DNA from 3 places in the Kosakonia radicincitans DSM 16656 genome. Region 2 is predicted to be linked to each of the others. Evidence: predicted binding sites of a transcription regulator. Region 2 holds the regulator's gene; each other region holds the start of a gene.
What was found. Region 2 encodes Fur, which represses iron uptake genes when iron is present. Its sites were predicted from a motif close to ATAATAATGAGAACNACTATCAA; they were not measured.

Region 1 (5,958 bases), 2.2 Mb from region 2:
CATCTTCGCCCGGCAGCATCAGATCCAGCACCATCAGGTGGAAAGATTCACGGGTTAACAACCGATCCATTTGTTCGGCGTTAGCCACGCTACGAACCTGGAAGCCCTGCTCGGTAAGGTAACGCTCAAGTAATGCGCGCAGACGCATGTCGTCATCCACTACCAGAATCTTATAATTCTCTTGCATTGTTTATACTCCCAAAGGTTCCGAAATTTCTGTTTCCGTATTCTAAAAAAGTGCGCGTTAACGACCAGCGAAATCTGGTATAAATTCTAGTCTAAATTGTTACAAAGCATATTTAACAGCAAGTTATATGCATTCAACATCACATAAAACATGATTAATCCGCACTTTACGCAATACCGTTTGTAAAGTCTGTACATCAAAGCTGTCACAAAGAGAAGGCAGAAGTATGAAAACGCCCCTGATCACCCGCGAAGGTTATGACAAACTGAAGCAGGAACTCGATTTTCTCTGGCGTCAGGAGCGCCCGGAAGTCACGAAAAAAGTGACCTGGGCGGCAAGCCTGGGCGATCGCAGCGAAAACGCTGATTATCAGTACAACAAAAAACGCCTGCGCGAAATAGACCGCCGGGTACGTTATCTGACGAAATGTCTGGAAAACCTGAAAATCGTTGATTATTCACCGCAACAGGAAGGCAAAGTTTTCTTTGGCGCATGGGTGGAGATCGAAAACGATGATGGCGATACTCTGCGCTTTCGCATCGTCGGCTACGATGAGATCTTTGGCCGCAAGGATTACATCTCTATCGATTCGCCGATGGCCCGCGCCCTGCTGAAAAAAGAAGCCGGCGATGTGGCGATCGTACAAACACCAGGTGGCGAAGCCACCTGGTACGTTAATGAAATCGAATATGTGAAATAACCGCACAGAACAATCCAGGAACCACCCCGGTGGCTGGCATTTTACAGTGCCAGTCCGTATAACTATCCGCTGATTTTGTTCAGAAGATGATGAAAGAAATGATGAATGATTCGCTCTGCCGCATTATTGCGGGTGAACTTCAGGCACGGACCGAACAGGTGGAATCCGCCGTTCGCCTGCTTGATGAAGGGAATACCGTGCCGTTTATCGCGCGCTACCGTAAAGAGGTCACCGGCGGTCTGGACGACACGCAATTGCGTCAGCTCGAAACCCGCCTTGGTTACCTGCGCGAGCTGGAAGAGCGCCGCCAGGCAATCCTGAAATCGATTGGCGAGCAGGGCAAACTCAGCGAAGAGCTGGCGAAAGCCATCAACGGTACGCTGAGCAAAACCGAACTCGAAGACTTCTATCTTCCCTACAAACCGAAGCGTCGCACGCGCGGGCAAATCGCGATTGAAGCCGGTCTCGAACCGCTGGCAGACCAACTGTGGAATGACCCGTCGCAGGATCCGGAAACGCTGGCCGCCACGTTTGTGGATGCAGATAAAGGTGTTGCCGACAGCAAAGCGGCGCTTGATGGCGCGCGTTATATCCTGATGGAGCGCTTCGCTGAGGATGCGGCCCTGCTGGCGAAAGTCCGTGACTATCTGTGGAAAAACGCCCATCTCGTGGCGACGGTGGTCAGTGGCAAAGAGGAAGAAGGCGCGAAATTCCGCGACTATTTCGATCATCACGAACCGATTTCTACCGTTCCTTCGCACCGCGCGCTGGCCATGTTCCGTGGGCGTAATGAGGGTGTGCTGCAACTGGCGCTGAATGCCGATCCGCAGTTTGACGAGCCGCCGAAAGAGAGCCACTGCGAGCAGATTATTATCGACCATCTCGGCCTGCGCCTGAATAACGCCCCGGCAGATAGCTGGCGCCGCAGCGTCGTGAGCTGGACGTGGCGCATTAAGGTCCTGATGCACCTTGAAACTGAATTAATGGGTACTGTGCGCGAACGCGCGGAAGATGAAGCGATTAACGTCTTCGCCCGCAACCTGCACGATCTGCTGATGGCCGCACCGGCCGGGCTGCGTGCAACGATGGGGCTCGATCCGGGCCTGCGTACCGGCGTAAAAGTGGCAGTAGTCGATGCCACCGGCAAACTGGTCGCAACCGACACGATTTATCCGCACACCGGGCAGGCAGCGAAAGCGGCGGTTGCCGTGGCGGCGCTGTGCGAGAAACACAACGTCGAACTGGTGGCGATCGGTAATGGTACAGCATCGCGCGAGACCGAACGTTTCTACCTGGATGTGCAGAAACAGTTCCCGAAAGTGACCGCACAGAAAGTGATTGTCAGCGAAGCGGGGGCGTCAGTCTACTCCGCCTCCGAACTGGCGGCGCTGGAATTCCCGGATCTCGACGTTTCTCTGCGCGGTGCGGTGTCTATCGCCCGCCGTTTACAGGATCCCCTGGCTGAGCTGGTGAAAATCGACCCGAAATCAATCGGCGTTGGCCAGTATCAGCATGACGTCAGCCAGACACAGCTGGCGCGTAAACTGGACGCCGTCGTTGAAGACTGCGTGAACGCCGTCGGCGTTGATCTGAATACCGCCTCGGTGCCGCTACTGACGCGCGTGGCCGGTTTAACCCGCATGATGGCGCAAAATATTGTCTCCTGGCGCGATGAAAACGGTCAGTTCCAGAACCGTCAGCAACTGCTAAAAGTGAGCCGCCTTGGGCCGAAAGCCTTTGAACAGTGCGCGGGCTTCCTGCGTATTAACCACGGCGACAACCCGCTGGATGCTTCCACCGTTCACCCGGAAACCTATCCGGTGGTCGAGCGAATTCTGGCGGCAACCGCACAGTCCCTGCGCGATCTGATGGGCAACAGCGCCGAGTTACGTAAGCTGAAACCGTCCGAGTTTACCGACGAGCAGTTCGGCGTGCCGACCGTCACCGACATCATCAAAGAGCTGGAGAAACCGGGCCGCGACCCGCGTCCGGAGTTCAAAACCGCGACCTTCGCCGAAGGCATCGAAACCATGAACGATCTGTTGCCAGGTATGGTGCTGGAAGGCGCAGTGACCAACGTCACCAACTTTGGCGCGTTCGTTGATATCGGCGTGCATCAGGACGGGCTGGTACATATCTCCTCGCTGGCGGATAAGTTCGTTGAAGATCCGCATACGGTGGTGAAAGCAGGCGATATCGTGAAGGTGAAAGTGCTGGAAGTCGATCTGCCGCGTAAACGTATTGCGTTGACCATGCGTCTGGACGAACAACCAGGCGACAGTAACAGCCGTCGCGGCAGTGGCAATGGCGGTAGTCGCGATGTTGGTAACCGGAGTAGCGCGCGTCCGGCAAAATCACCGCGGGATCGCAGCCCTCAACCCGGCGGCAACAGCGCAATGATGGATGCACTGGCGGCGGCGATGGGTAAAAAACGCTAATCCTCTCCCCTCTCTTGCGCCTGCGGGAGAGGGGTTATTTTTGGTGCAACACCGTCGAAAAAGCGCCTTTTTCTTAGTGCTGTTAATCATAGAGAATTATTAACCTATTATTTTTGCTGGTTATTGATATTCAAAATTATTAATCAATTTACTGACATCGTATTTATTTATCGGAATTTACATCAGCGGACTTACGGCCCGCGCACCATTTCAAATATGAATAAAAGATTAAGATCCCGATATAAATAACAATTATTTATTTCTCATTAATGTGTTACTGCGCCGCGCAAAATTCAGAACCCAACTTATTTTTGAGCTACGTCAAAACAAAATCGAATTTTTATTTCCTCTCCCGTCCTGACGCATTTTTATTATTGATGATAAAAACTATTCTCATTATCATTGTTCTCGTTGGCTGTTCTTTACTCTTCATGGGTTCACGGTGCGTCGTGATGACGTACGGCAAACATCGGCTCGCAGCAAAAATAAGTAGGCACTATGCATTTCTCTCCTGACAGTGTGTGGAAAATTACCGGCTTCTCACAGCAAATAAGCCCGGCCTGGCGGCAAAAACTCCTGTCATTAGGTATGTTGCCCGGCTCATCTTTTAATGTGGTGCGGGTGGCACCATTAGGCGATCCCATTCATATCGAGACCCGCCGCGTTAATTTAGTGTTACGGAAAAAAGATCTCGCTTTTCTCGAACTGGAAGCGATGTCCCGTTAACCGGTCAGCTATGACATAGAGTGCTAAGTAAAATGAAAAAATTGACCATTGGTTTAATTGGTAATCCTAATTCCGGCAAGACGACATTATTCAATCAGTTAACGGGAGCGCGCCAGCGGGTGGGAAACTGGTCTGGCGTAACGGTAGAGCGCAAAGAGGGCTTTTTCACCACAACCGATCACCAGGTTACGCTGGTTGACCTGCCTGGCACCTATTCGCTGACCACCATTTCGGCGCAAACATCGCTGGATGAGCAGATTGCCTGTCACTACATTTTGAGTGGCGATGCCGATCTGCTGATCAACGTGGTGGATGCTTCGAACCTTGAACGCAATCTTTATCTGACACTCCAACTGCTGGAACTGGGCGTACCATGCATCATCGCGCTCAACATGCTGGATATCGCTGAAAAACAAAAAGTGCGCATCGATGTAGATGCCCTTTCAGCCCGCCTTGGCTGCCCGGTTATCCCGCTGGTATCCACACGTGGTCGCGGTATTGAAGCGCTGAAGCTGGCGGTGGATCGTCATCGCGCCAATGACAATATCGAACTGGTGCATTACGCCCAACCGCTTTCCCGTGAAGCCGACGCGCTGGCCGCGCAGATGCCGGAGGAGCTTCCGCAACAGCAGCGCCGCTGGATGGGTCTGCAAATACTCGAGGGTGATATCTACAGCCGCGCGAACTCGGGCATCAACAACCAGCAATTCGACGCTGCACTCTCCCGTCTGAAAGACGGGATGGACGATCCGGCGCTGCATATTGCCGATGCGCGTTACCAGTCGATTGCCGCCATCTGCGACACCGTCAGCAACACGTTAACGGCCGAGCCGAGCCAGTTTACCGCCGCCGTTGACCGCATTGTGATCAACCGCTTTTTGGGTCTGCCGATCTTTCTGTTTGTCATGTATCTGATGTTTCTGTTCGCCATCAACATTGGTGGTGCGTTCCAGCCGATCTTCGACGCCGGTTCAGTGGCGATTTTTATCCATGGCATTCAGTGGCTGGGTGCCACGCTGCACTTTCCGGAATGGCTGACAATCTTCCTTGCTCAGGGGCTCGGCGGCGGGGTGAATACCGTACTGCCGCTGGTGCCGCAGCTTGGCATGATGTACCTGTTTATGTCGTTCCTTGAAGATTCCGGCTATATGGCGCGCGCGGCCTTTGTGATGGACCGGCTGATGCAATCGCTGGGGCTGCCAGGAAAATCCTTTGTGCCGCTGATTGTTGGTTTCGGCTGCAACGTGCCGTCAGTGATGGGCGCCCGTACGCTGGATGCCCCGCGTGAACGGTTAATTACTATCATGATGGCGCCGTTTATGTCCTGCGGCGCACGTCTGGCCATTTTCGCTGTCTTCTCGGCGGCTTTTTTCGGCCAGCATGGTGCGATCACCGTCTTCTCACTCTACGTGCTGGGGATTGTAATGGCGATCCTCACCGGGCTGATGTTGAAATTTACCCTGCTGCGCGGTGAAGCCTCGCCGTTCGTGATGGAGCTTCCGGTCTATCACGTACCGCATCTGAAAAGCCTGCTGCTGCAAACCTGGCAGCGCCTGAAAGGCTTTGTGATCCGCGCGGGTAAAGTCATCATCATCGTCAGCATTTTCCTCAGCGCAATGAACAGTTTCTCGCTGGATGGCCGGACGGTACATAAAATCGATGAATCTGCGCTGGCGTCGATCAGCCGGGTATTTACACCGCTGCTGGAGCCGATTGGCGTGCATGGCGATCACTGGCAGGCCACTGTCGGCCTGGTCACTGGCGCGATGGCGAAAGAAGTGGTGGTGGGTACACTGAATACGCTCTATACCGCCGAAAATATTGAGCAAGCTGGCTTTAATCCGGCGGAATTCAGCCTGAGCGACGAGCTGATTGCCGCGCTGGAAGACACCGTGAAAAGCGTGCGC
Region 2 (5,958 bases):
ACCTGCTTCGGTTTGGTCTGGTTGCCGTTCTGCAACAGGGTTTGCTCATTGACGGCAAAGTATACTCTTGTGCGCCCGTGCAGTGATTCAGTGGATTCCGTAAAGCCTTTGTCGTCGAGTGAATAGAGGGTAGACAGCACCATCAGGAAACGATTGACGGCCTTTTTCTGCTCGGCATATTCATCAGAGAGGAGCAGCTCACGCACGGCGCGGACTTTATCTTTTGCGGTATTAGCCGGTTTGATGCCTTCGACAGCAACGACGGTACGCGGCTCTTTTACCGTTGCAAGAGAAGCGGCAGGCTGTGCCGGTGATACGGCGGAAAATTTCAACATGCGCCGTAAAATGTCGGATGCGCTCTCGCCGATATGCTTAGTATGGCTGGCAATATAACTGTAGAGCTCATCATCAACTTCGATCGTTTTCATCTTAATCCAGTGCGATATCTAATCTGAATACAAGTGTTGGGATTATAAAGTGAAATCTCAACAGCGGATAGCGTCAAACCAGGATGGCGGCAAAAGTAAGAGTAATTCTTAACCTTGCAGCCGGGCGGCAGAATGTTCACCATAATAACCTAACCCGCCAGAGTGAAAAAAAGAACTTTCCTATGAAATTGAATACGCGAGCGCAATCTGCACAACATCCGCACAACAATTCTCCTGTCGTCCTTGTCCACGGGCTGTTTGGTAGCCTCGATAACCTCGGCGTACTGGCCCGCGAACTGGTACAGGAGTATGACGTGGTGCAGGTTGATATGCGCAACCACGGTCTTTCCCCCCGCTCCGACGAGATGAACTATCCGGCAATGGCGCAGGATCTGCTGGATACGCTGGACGCCCATCATATCGACAAGGCTATCTTTATTGGGCACTCAATGGGCGGCAAAGCCGTGATGGCGCTGTCGGCACTGGCGCCGGAACGCGTAGAAAAGCTGGTGGCGATTGATATTGCACCGGTCGATTACCATGTTCGCCGCCATGACGAGATATTTGCCGCGATCAATGCCGTCACTGACGCGCAGGTCACTACGCGCCAGCAGGCGGCTTCGCTAATGCGCGAGCATGTAAAAGAAGAAGGCGTGATCCAGTTTCTGCTGAAATCGTTTGTTGAGGGCGAGTGGCGTTTCAATGTTCCGGTGTTGTGGGAGCAATATCCGCATATTGTTGGCTGGGAAACCATTCCCGCATGGCCTCATCCGGCACTGTTTGTCTGTGGCGGCAACTCCCCTTACGTTACGGAGCAGTACCGGAGCGCTTTGCTTGAACAGTTCCCGCAGGCGCGCGCGCATGTGATTGCTGGCGCCGGTCACTGGGTGCATGCGGAAAAACCTGAAGCGGTAATGCGGGCAATTAATCGTTATCTCGCTGAAAAGTCAAACTGATTAAAAAGGCGGCGACCAGTCGCCAGAACGCGTCCGCCCGTTGGCGCGCCCGTTATGCTGATGTATGATGGCGCGCTATTCAGCCCGGGCGGCAGCCCGATTGCTTGTCTTTCCCGTAGTATGCTTAAACATGGCTAAAGAACAAACGGACCGTACAACCCTGGATCTGTTCGCGAATGAGCGTCGCCCGGGACGGCCGAAGACGAATCCGCTCTCGCGTGATGAACAGTTACGCATCAACAAACGCAATCAATTAAAACGCGATAAAGTTCGTGGGCTTAAACGCGTCGAGCTAAAACTGAATGTTGAAGCCGTTGATGCATTAAACGAACTTGCCGATGCGCGCGACATGAGCCGCAGCGAACTTATCGAAGAGATGCTGCTGGCACAGCTGAGCGCATTGCGCGGAAAGTAATTACTCCGAATCACCTCTCTTATTTCTACGTTTTCATGTGTCATACAGTGCACTCCGCGGCGATAGCTGTTTTCGCGCGCTTCTCTGTTCTGCTATGATTGCCCTTATCTGTGGGCGTAGCGCCACCATCATATTCATTAGGTTTCAAGAGGTTATTTTACTCATGGCAATTACAGGTATTTTCTTCGGCAGCGACACCGGCAACACCGAAAATATTGCGAAAATGATTCAGAGTCAGCTTGGTAAGGACGTTGCCGACGTACATGACATTGCCAAAAGCAGCAAAGAAGATATCGAAGGATATGACATTCTGCTGCTCGGCATTCCGACCTGGTATTATGGCGAAGCGCAGTGCGACTGGGATGATTTCTTCCCGACGCTGGAAGACATTGATTTTAATGGTAAGTTAGTTGCGCTGTTTGGCTGCGGCGATCAGGAAGACTATGCAGAATATTTCTGTGATGCGCTGGGTACGATCCGCGATATTATTGAGCCGCGCGGCGCGACCATCGTGGGCCACTGGCCGACTGCAGGCTACCATTTCGAAGCCTCTAAAGGTCTGGTGGATGACGACCATTTTGTTGGTCTGGCCATTGACGAAGATCGCCAGCCAGAACTGACCGCAGAACGCGTGCAAAAATGGGTTAAGCAAGTTCGCGAAGAGCTGCATCTTGATGACATCATCAACGCCTGATTTTACGGCGTAATCTGTGGGTTACGTGGTATTAATAGGTAAAAGCAATGGAAATAATTGCTACAAATTTTTAACTTTTTTCTCCATCGCTGTACAATAAGCCCTGCTAAAGTGGTGTCATAAAGCACAGGAGTTGCTGGTGACACCACGTTTTAAAAGCTTACTTTACTTGAGGACTTGCAGTTTTCATTTAGCCATGGCAGTTCTATAATGAGACGCATTATCCCAGGTGCATTCCTTCTAACTTCCATTGAGGAAGTGAATCGTATAGCAACAGGACAGATTCCGCATGACTGACAACAATACCGCATTAAAGAAGGCTGGCCTGAAAGTCACGCTTCCTCGGTTAAAAATCCTGGAAGTACTTCAGGAACCGGATAACCATCATGTCAGTGCGGAAGATTTATATAAACGACTGATCGACATGGGCGAAGAGATCGGGCTGGCGACAGTATACCGTGTACTGAACCAGTTTGATGACGCCGGCATTGTGACCCGTCATAACTTCGAAGGCGGGAAATCCGTTTTTGAACTGACTCAGCAGCATCACCACGATCACCTGATTTGCCTCGACTGCGGCAAAGTGATCGAATTCAGTGATGATTCCATCGAAGCGCGCCAGCGCGAAATCGCCGCGAAACACGGTATTCGTCTGACGAACCATAGTCTTTACCTGTACGGTCACTGCGCCGAGGGTGACTGCCGCGAAGATGAACACGCGCACGACGCGAAATAATCCCTTTTCATACTCAAGCCAGCCTTCGGGTTGGCTTTTTTTTTGCCCTTCAAAAACAAAAATGCCCGGCAGGTTTGCGCTGCCGGGCAGGTTACTTCAGCAATAATTACGCTTTCACGCTATCCACACGGCTGAAACGTTTACCGTCCGGGCTGGCGGTACGGATCTGCACTTCCCCGCTCACCTGAGGACGCGCTTTATTATCGTAGCGCAGCCAGTTTTTACCGCCGTCCGTAGAATATTCCACGACCATTCCCGGGAAGCTGGTATTGGCTTCCAGCTTGCCGCCAACCACGCGCGCGCCCGGTACAGGCAGACGGTAGTTGATGCCTGCTTTGTCCAGTTTTGCCAGTTCACGATGGCCTAACAGATTTGCAAAGCGGCTCCAGTCTTTATCCAGCGCTTTTACATCGACCAGATGAGTTTCACCGCCTTTGTACTCGCGCCCGGCCTGATAATCCTGTTCCCAACCGGCGCGGTGCCAGGCACGCTCTGCGACCGCAATCATGCGTGGATAAATCATGTATTCCATCTGGTTGTCGGTACGCACCACTTCACTCCACAGCTGAGCAGAAAGACCATAGGCTCCAGGCCACGGTTTATCCGATTTCGCGCTGAATGGATTGCCGTCACGATCCAGTGAAGTTTCAGCATTTTGCGGCATGTTATCCGGCGCAAAGCTGAAGATCTTGCGCTCATCGCTAAAGCGCGTGCCCCAGTAGTAGCCGCTTTCCGCCGGATGGACTTCGTTCGGGAAGTCGAGGTAAACATAGTCCGGGTTCGAGACAATGACGCGGAACCCTTTGTTCGCCCAGTCATTTACTGAATCGAAACCGCCCCAATAGAGCGTATCCCAGAAGTTAACATTGACGTGATCGGTGGCAAACTCAGCGGCATTTTTGGCATCTTTCAGGCCATCCTGCCACGCCTGCATGGTACCGATACCGTGCGCTTTCACCAGCTTGCTGACCTCAATACCAAAGTAGCTGGAAAGATGCTCAACATCTGCAACTTTACCCTCTTTAACCATAGTCTGGCAGACCTGAGATTTTGCCCACGGTTTGTCCTGCTTGCTCTGATCGATGATACCTTTGCCCGCTTCCGGTTTTTTCTGGTCGGTATAACCCGCCCCCAGATAGATGTTTTTCGCTTCGTCACCGCCAAAATGCCAGGTGTTCAGCGGTACACCCGCTTCTTTGTGCATTTGCTGGATTTCGCCAATCACTTTATCGACGAAATTGCGCGACGAATCGAGGCAAGGGTTCAGATAGCCAGTGCGGTTATAGAACTGTACCCCGGTGGTATTAGAGGTGTCCGTCGGATCCAGCAAACGGTACTGATTCGCCTCTTTCTCTTTACCCTCTTTCATCAGGCGCTCATAGCGCGCTTCCATTGAGATCACGGCTGCACGGGCGTGTGCCGGCATATCAATTTCCGGGATCACTTCAATCTGGCGCGCTTTCGCGTACTTCAGTATGTCGATGTAATCGGTTCGGCTGAAGTGGCCGCTGCCATTGTTGTTGCTGTCCGGGCCGGAACCCAATTGCGGCAGCAGGCAGGTTTTCTCGCTCAGATCGTGGCAACGTTTACTGCCGATGTCGGTCAACTCAGGCAGACCAGGGATCTCAATGCGCCAGCCTTCGTCATCGGTAAGGTGAAAGTGGAATTTGTTCAGCTTATACGCTGACATCTGATCCAGCAGGCGTAGTACGGCATCTTTGCTATGGAAGTTACGTCCCACATCAAGCTGAATACCGCGATAATCAAAACGCGGTGCGTCTTTTGCTTCAAGCCGTGCGATTTTCTGCTCGCCACTGGAAGGGATCAGCGACAGCAAAGATTGCAGGCCGTAGAACACGCCAGCCTGATCAAAGCCGGTGATTACCGCCTCATTTGCCCCAATGTGCAACTGATAGGCACCAGATATGGCTTCATCACCCGCAAAAGCCTTCACTGCGATCTCTGTACGGATGGGATAACTGCCCTCTTTGACGCCCAGCAGCGCGAAGCGCGACTTCACCGCTTCCTGCGCATCCGCGCCTAGCGCAGAGAGATCGAGCTTCACGCCTTTGCTCAGATCCACATCCTGACCGGAGATTTTTACCTCCTGCGGCGTGGGTATAATCTGGCCGCGCAACGTGGCGAGGTTCAGCGCTTTGACGTCGCTATTTTTCTCAAAGCGCGCTTCAGCGGTCATCAGGATGTTTTTATCATCCGGCGTACGTTTCCATTGGCCGTCGAGCGGCGTAATAAACTGGAACAGATCTTCGGTATCGGTATTGGCGATCACTTTTGCCGTCGCACCTTCGGCCGTCACATACCAGCGAGGCAGCACATCGGTAACAAACAACTGCCAGTACTCGTTAACAACAGGAATTTCCACTGCCTGCTTCGCCGGAAAGCCGGTAAATTTGTCCGTTGGCTCCAGTTTGTGCAGATCGCCCATGATATGGCTAACCTTAAACTGGTCATTTGCCACTTCCAGTATCGGACGGATGCTGTGGAAGTAAATCGCCCAATCCTTGTCGGTTATAGCCTCACCCTTGTTGGTCAGCGTGATCACCGCCTTATTGCAGGAAGCCCAGTCAGCACCCAGCTTCGCACAATCAATGCCGTTCTGTGCGGCAAAGTTATCCTTCACCGCGTAGTTAAGATGAAACTGGCTGATGGCGTCGACAGTATTCTGGTTTGCCAGCGCAGGGCTGCTTAATACCCCAAAGATTGCGCTG
Region 3 (5,958 bases), 200 kb from region 2:
CGTCGCCAGCGTCCGAAAGAACATGGCGGCCATTTCCGGCACCGCGCCATCAATAAAGGTCTGCCGATCGTCGGGATAGTAATAGAGGTCGTTTCATTGTTTTTGCCACTCAGGGCTGGTTGATAAACACATGGATGCTGGCGATACGGCCATCACGAACGGTGAAAATGTCTTCGCCGTGTACCAGCCCGGAGTCGTTCTGCGGGCCATAGCTCCAGGTCACGCGGCCCAGCCCATGATTCCAGGTCACGGGCGCCGGATGGAAGACAAAGCCCGGATGTTCGCGCTGGACGCGGGCAATTAACGCCACAACCTGCGGATAGCCGGTGGCGATGTCGGCGTAATCGGCAACATAAAAGTCCCCGGTATAAACCTCGCCAAAGCTACTGATACGCGGCTGCGGATCGTTCCAGATGACAAAGTGTTTATCGATCAGGTGCTGAGCGATTTGCAGTTCAGGTGATGTCATCTCTTTATGCTCCATTGTCTGTGCGCGAACCTGCGGCAGCGCCATCGACGCTGCCGGCACCAGCCCGCGAAAAGTGAGGGCGTTGACCATCAGATTTGCGCCATGCCGCCATCAACAAACAGCTCTACGCCATTGATAAAGCTGGAGGCATCCGACGCCAGGAAAGCCACCACTTTGCCGACCTCTTCCGGTTCGCCAAGACGGCCCAGCGGTACTTGCGCGGCCAGTGCGTCAAACAATCCCTGACGGTGTTCATCCGGGACTAAATCGCCAAGCCCCGGTGTGCGGATGGGGCCAGGGCTGACCACGTTGACGCGGATACCGCGGCCTTGCAGATCCAGCGACCACGAGCGGGCAAAGTTACGCACGGCGGCTTTACTGGCGCTGTAGACGCTGAAGTTGGCTGTCCCTTTGATCGACACGGTGGAGCCGGTCAATACAACCGATGCGCCATTCACCAGCAACGGCAGCGCTTTCTGTACGGTAAACAGCACGCCGCGTACGTTGGTGGCAAAAATGCGGTCGAAATGCTCTTCGGTAATCGACCCCAGCGGCAACATATCGCCGCCCCCGGCATTGGCGTGGAGGATGTCCAGTCGCCCGGCGCTTTTAGCGATTTGCGCATACACCGCGTCGAGATCCGCCGGAACTGACGCATCGGCACGGATGCCGGTTACGCTGGCACCGACTTCAGCGACAGCGGCATCCAGCTCTTTCTGTCGACGACCGGTAATAAAGACACGTGCGCCCTGGGCTACCAGTTCTTTTGCCGTAGCCAGACCGATACCGCTGGTACCGCCAGTGACAAGGGCAATTTTTCCGCTCAGTTGTTTCGTCATTTTTCTGTTCCTCAATTTAGGTTTTAGGGTTTACCGGCGGTCAGCCGGGCTGACGTCTTCGGTATAGCTGCACTGTAGCGCTGGCGTTTTTATTGAAAAATACCGAAAAATGAAAATGACTATTCACCGTGGTGTATAATCAATTTTCGCCAGTAAGGGGGACGTATGGATCAGTTGCAGGCAATACGGGCTTTTGCCCGCGTGGTGGAAGCCGGAAATTTTACCCGGGCGGCAGATTCACTGGAGATGCCTAACGCCACGCTAAGTAAACTGGTGCAGGAGCTGGAAGCGCACCTCGGCGTGCGGTTGTTGCAGCGTACCACTCGCCGCGTGACGGTGACGCCGGAAGGACGCGACTATTACGACAAAACCGCGCGCATTTTGCGCGATCTGGAAGATATCGATACCTCCTTTAACAGCGTGCGCAGCCATCCGCGTGGTCAGTTGCGTATTGACGTCGGCGGCTCCACGGCGCGCGATGTGCTGATCCCGGCGCTGCCGGAGTTTCTGGCGCGCTACCCGGATATTCGTATCGATCTCGGCGTTTCTGACCGCCCGGTGGATCTGATCAGCGACAATGTGGACTGCGTGATCCGTGGCGGCCCGCTGGATAACTCCTCACTGATCGCCCGCCAGATTGGCGCTGCAACACTGCTGACCTGCGCCACGCCCGCGTATCTGAAAGCCTTTGGCACGCCCGCCTACCCGGACGAGCTGAAAAATGGCCACCGGCTGGTGAGTTATCTGTCGCCGCAAACCGGCAGAGCCTTCCCCTTACGTTTTGAGCGCGACGGCGAAAAGTGTGAAATCAAGGTCGATCACCGCATCGGCGTAAACGAGAGTAACGCCCATCTGGCCGCCGGCCTGGCCGGGCTGGGGATTATTCAGACCTTCAGTTATGCGCTGGAAAGCGCGCTGAAGAGCGGCGCGCTGGTGGAAATTTTGCGCCCGTGGCGTCCCGCGCCCTACCCTTTCCATGTGGTCTATCCGCAAAACCGCCATGTTACACATCGCCTGCGGGTTTTTATTGACTGGCTGCTGGAGAGTTTCCCGAAAAATGTTAACCGCTAATGTCGGCATATTATTTTCGTGACTCAACGAATAACAACGTTAATAATGAAGAGAATTTGAAAACATTATGAATTAACAATGATGATTTGCTTTTATTATTTACCCACTTCGCATACCAATTCTAAGAGTATATTTATAAATCCTTGATTATAAATAACATTTAAATTTGTAAATTTTGAATAGCTATTATCATTGATAATGAATTTCATTTCTATTAACGTCATTCGCGCATGATGAGGATTCTCTGGCGAATAACGTTTTCCCCATCGTGCAAATAATCCCTCTCGTTTTTACTCATTTATTGACGCAGATAACCGCCGCAGTCCGGGCATGTATTCTCTTTTTTATGCCACGGCTCAGGGAGGCGTCACGACGCCCGAAAAAAGCGAGAACCGTACACATAAAAATACAGGGAATATGGCATGAAACACGCTTCACATTATCCACTGGCCATGCTGATTCACGTGGCACTGTGGGGTCTGACGCTTCCGGTACAGGCCGCTGACACCAGTAATACTTCTGACCAAACCGCGACGGACACAACCAAAACGCAGGAAGATACGCTGGTGGTAACCGCCGCCAAACAGACGTTGCAGGCTTCCGGCGTATCCACCATTACCGCCGAACAAATCCGCAAACACCCGCCCGCTCGCGATGTCTCGGAACTGATCCGCACGCAGCCTGGCGTCAACCTGACCGGCAACTCCACCAGCGGTCAGCGCGGAAATAATCGCCAGATCGACATCCGGGGTATGGGGCCGGAAAACACGCTGATTCTGGTGGATGGCAAACCGGTGACCAGCCGTAACTCGGTGCGCTATGGCTGGCGTGGCGATCGCGATAGCCGTGGCGACAGCAACTGGGTACCGGCGGAAATGATCGATCATATCGATGTGATCCGTGGCCCGGCCGCCGCGCGCTACGGCAACGGCGCGATGGGCGGCGTAGTGAATATCATCACCAAACCCACTACCGGTGAATGGCACGGTTCATGGAACACTTATCTGAATGCGCCGCAGCACCGCAAAGAAGGTTCGACGAAACGCACCAACTTCAGCCTGAACGGCCCGCTTTCCGATACCGTCAGCTTTAACCTGTGGGGCAACCTGAGCAAAACCCAGGCCGACGCACAGGACATCAACTCCGGCCACGAAGCCGCACGCACCGGTACCTACGCCGGTTCTTATCCGGCAGGCCGTGAAGGGGTGATCAATAAAGATATTCACGGCAAAGTGCGCTGGGAATTCGCCCCGATGCAGGCACTGGAGTTTGAGTCCGGCTACAGCCGTCAGGGCAACCTGTACGCAGGCGATACGCAGAACACCAACACCAGCACGCTGGTGAAAAGTATGTATGGCAAAGAGACCAACCGTCTTTACCGCCAGAACTGGGGCGTGACCTGGACCGGCGGCTGGGACAATGGCGTAACAACCAACACCTACGCGCAGTATGAACGCACCCGCAACTCCCGGCTCGGCGAAGGACTGGCTGGCGGCACGGAAGGGATCTTCTCCAGCGATAAGTTCTTCGATATTGATCTTTCCGATGTACTGCTACACAGCGAGGTCAACATTCCATTTACGCTGGGCGTCGATCAGAACCTGACTATCGGCACCGAGTGGAACCAGCAGCGCATGAAAGATGGCGTTTCGACAACCCAGTCGCTCTCTTACGGATCGATTGATGGCGTCAGCAGCACCAATCGCAGTCCATATTCCAGCGCGGAGATCTTCTCGCTGTTTACCGAAGATAATATCGCCCTTACCGACAGCACCATGCTGACACCGGCGCTGCGCTTTGATCACCATTCGATTGTCGGCAACAACTGGAGCCCGTCGCTGAACCTGTCGCAAGGGCTGGCGGAGGACTGGACGTTAAAACTGGGGATTGCGCGCGCCTATAAAGCGCCAAATCTTTATCAGCTCAACCCGAACTACATTCTCTACAGTAATGGCCAGGGATGCTATGCCAGTAGTTCAGCCTGTTATCTGATGGGTAACAGCGACCTGAAAGCCGAGACCAGCGTTAACAAAGAGATCGGCATCGAGTACAAACACAACGGCTTCCAGGGCGGCATCACTTACTTCCGCAATGATTACCACAACAAGATCGAATCCGGTTATTCCGCCGTCGGTACCGCCAGCAATGGCACCACCAATATTTATCAGTGGGAAAACGTGCCGAAAGCGTTAGTGGAAGGGCTGGAAGGCACGCTGAATGTTCCGGTTAGCGAAAGCGTCAACTGGAGTAACAACATGACGTGGATGCTGCAAAGCAAGAACAAAACCACGGGCGATCGTCTGTCGGTGATCCCGCAATTTACCCTGAACTCGACGCTGGCCTGGCAGGTACGCGATGATTTGTCGCTGCAAAGCACCTTTACCTGGTACGGACGGCAGAAACCCAAACGCTTCAACTATAAAGGTGAAGCGGTTTCCGGCAGTGAGTTGAATGAAGTCAGCCCTTACAGCGTGGTCGGTCTGAGCTCGACCTGGACGGTGAACAAAAACCTGAGCCTGACCGGCGGCGTGGACAATATCTTTGATATCCGCCACTACCGCGCCGGTAATGCGCAAACCACCGGCAACAGCACCACCGGTGCTTACCTGTACGGCGCAGGCGCAGAAACGTATAACGAATCCGGACGCACCTTTTATGTTAGCGTGAACACGCATTTCTGATGTCATCATCCAAGCCGGAACAGGTTACTTTTCCGGCTTTTTTGTGCGCTAAATCCGCGCTGTTATATATGATGACAAAATCTTCATCGCTTCTGCATAATCCTTTCACGATGCGGGTTTATTATTAGCGCAGTTGAGTTCGGCGGGAATGGATCCAGCAGAAATCAACTGTGGTGTAATACCACTCCTTCATAAAAGTAGTACTCCATCCCCCCTTCCAAATCCCAACCGCAGCCATGCGGTGGAGGGGGGATTTCCCTTCACTGCGCTCTTTTATTAATGATTTCCTCGACTAACGACTTTATGCTCAGCAGCCCCTTTTTTCATACATATATTATCCATGCTTTCTTCATTTTAACTGACACATTATTTGTTATTGTCTCAGCGTTCTTTGTTGAGTGCAGAGGACATCATTCCTAATAAACTCTTCCCCCTTTCCCCCCGTTCAGGAAGGGGGCTTTTTTAAGGAGTGAGTCAAAAATAATATTACACCCCTCGCAGACAAACTTTTTGATATTAACATTCCAATAAAGTTCCTTGCGCGCATATTATTTTTACCTGCGTTGTATATCCATGCTTTCTCCATTCTTTCCCCATGATTAAATGCAATCCTGCATTTCTATTTGCAGCCGTTCTCTTTGAAAATATCTCTTAGACGAAACTTTCATGCTTAAAAAATACAATATCATCGCCGGTTTATTGTTGTCTCCTTGCGCTTTGCATGCCGCCACCTCTTTGAAAATCAATGATATTCAGTTTGAAGGTTTGCAACGCGTTACCATTGGGGCAGCACTGCTCAGTATGCCGATCAAAGCGGGTGAAGATGTCACCAATGACGATATCAGCGAATCGGTACGTGCGCTGTACGCCAGCGGCAGTTTCGATAATGTGCAGATCC

Region 1: the regulator Fur is predicted to act here: its motif matches at 3,706-3,728, upstream of feoA (ferrous iron transporter A).
Region 3: the regulator Fur is predicted to act here: its motif matches at 2,572-2,594, upstream of Y71_RS20190 (TonB-dependent siderophore receptor).

What each region holds. Positions count from the first base shown of each region.
Region 1 is NZ_CP018016.1:367,603-373,560, reverse strand. It holds gene ompR (osmolarity response regulator transcription factor OmpR) at 1-187, opposite strand, end outside; gene greB (transcription elongation factor GreB) at 414-887, shown strand; gene Y71_RS01695 (Tex family protein) at 986-3,325, shown strand; gene feoA (ferrous iron transporter A) at 3,824-4,051, shown strand; gene feoB (Fe(2+) transporter permease subunit FeoB) at 4,084-5,958, shown strand, end outside.
Region 2 is NZ_CP018016.1:3,978,321-3,984,278, forward strand. It holds gene seqA (replication initiation negative regulator SeqA) at 1-428, opposite strand, end outside; gene ybfF (esterase) at 611-1,384, shown strand; gene ybfE (LexA regulated protein) at 1,515-1,799, shown strand; gene fldA (flavodoxin FldA) at 1,963-2,493, shown strand; gene fur (ferric iron uptake transcriptional regulator) at 2,783-3,229, shown strand; gene Y71_RS19210 (beta-N-acetylhexosaminidase) at 3,336-5,958, opposite strand, start outside.
Region 3 is NZ_CP018016.1:4,173,626-4,179,583, forward strand. It holds gene Y71_RS20170 (hypothetical protein) at 1-33, opposite strand, end outside; gene Y71_RS20175 (hypothetical protein) at 110-559, opposite strand; gene Y71_RS20180 (SDR family oxidoreductase) at 559-1,308, opposite strand; gene Y71_RS20185 (LysR family transcriptional regulator) at 1,474-2,379, shown strand; gene Y71_RS20190 (TonB-dependent siderophore receptor) at 2,802-5,060, shown strand; gene bamA (outer membrane protein assembly factor BamA) at 5,727-5,958, shown strand, end outside.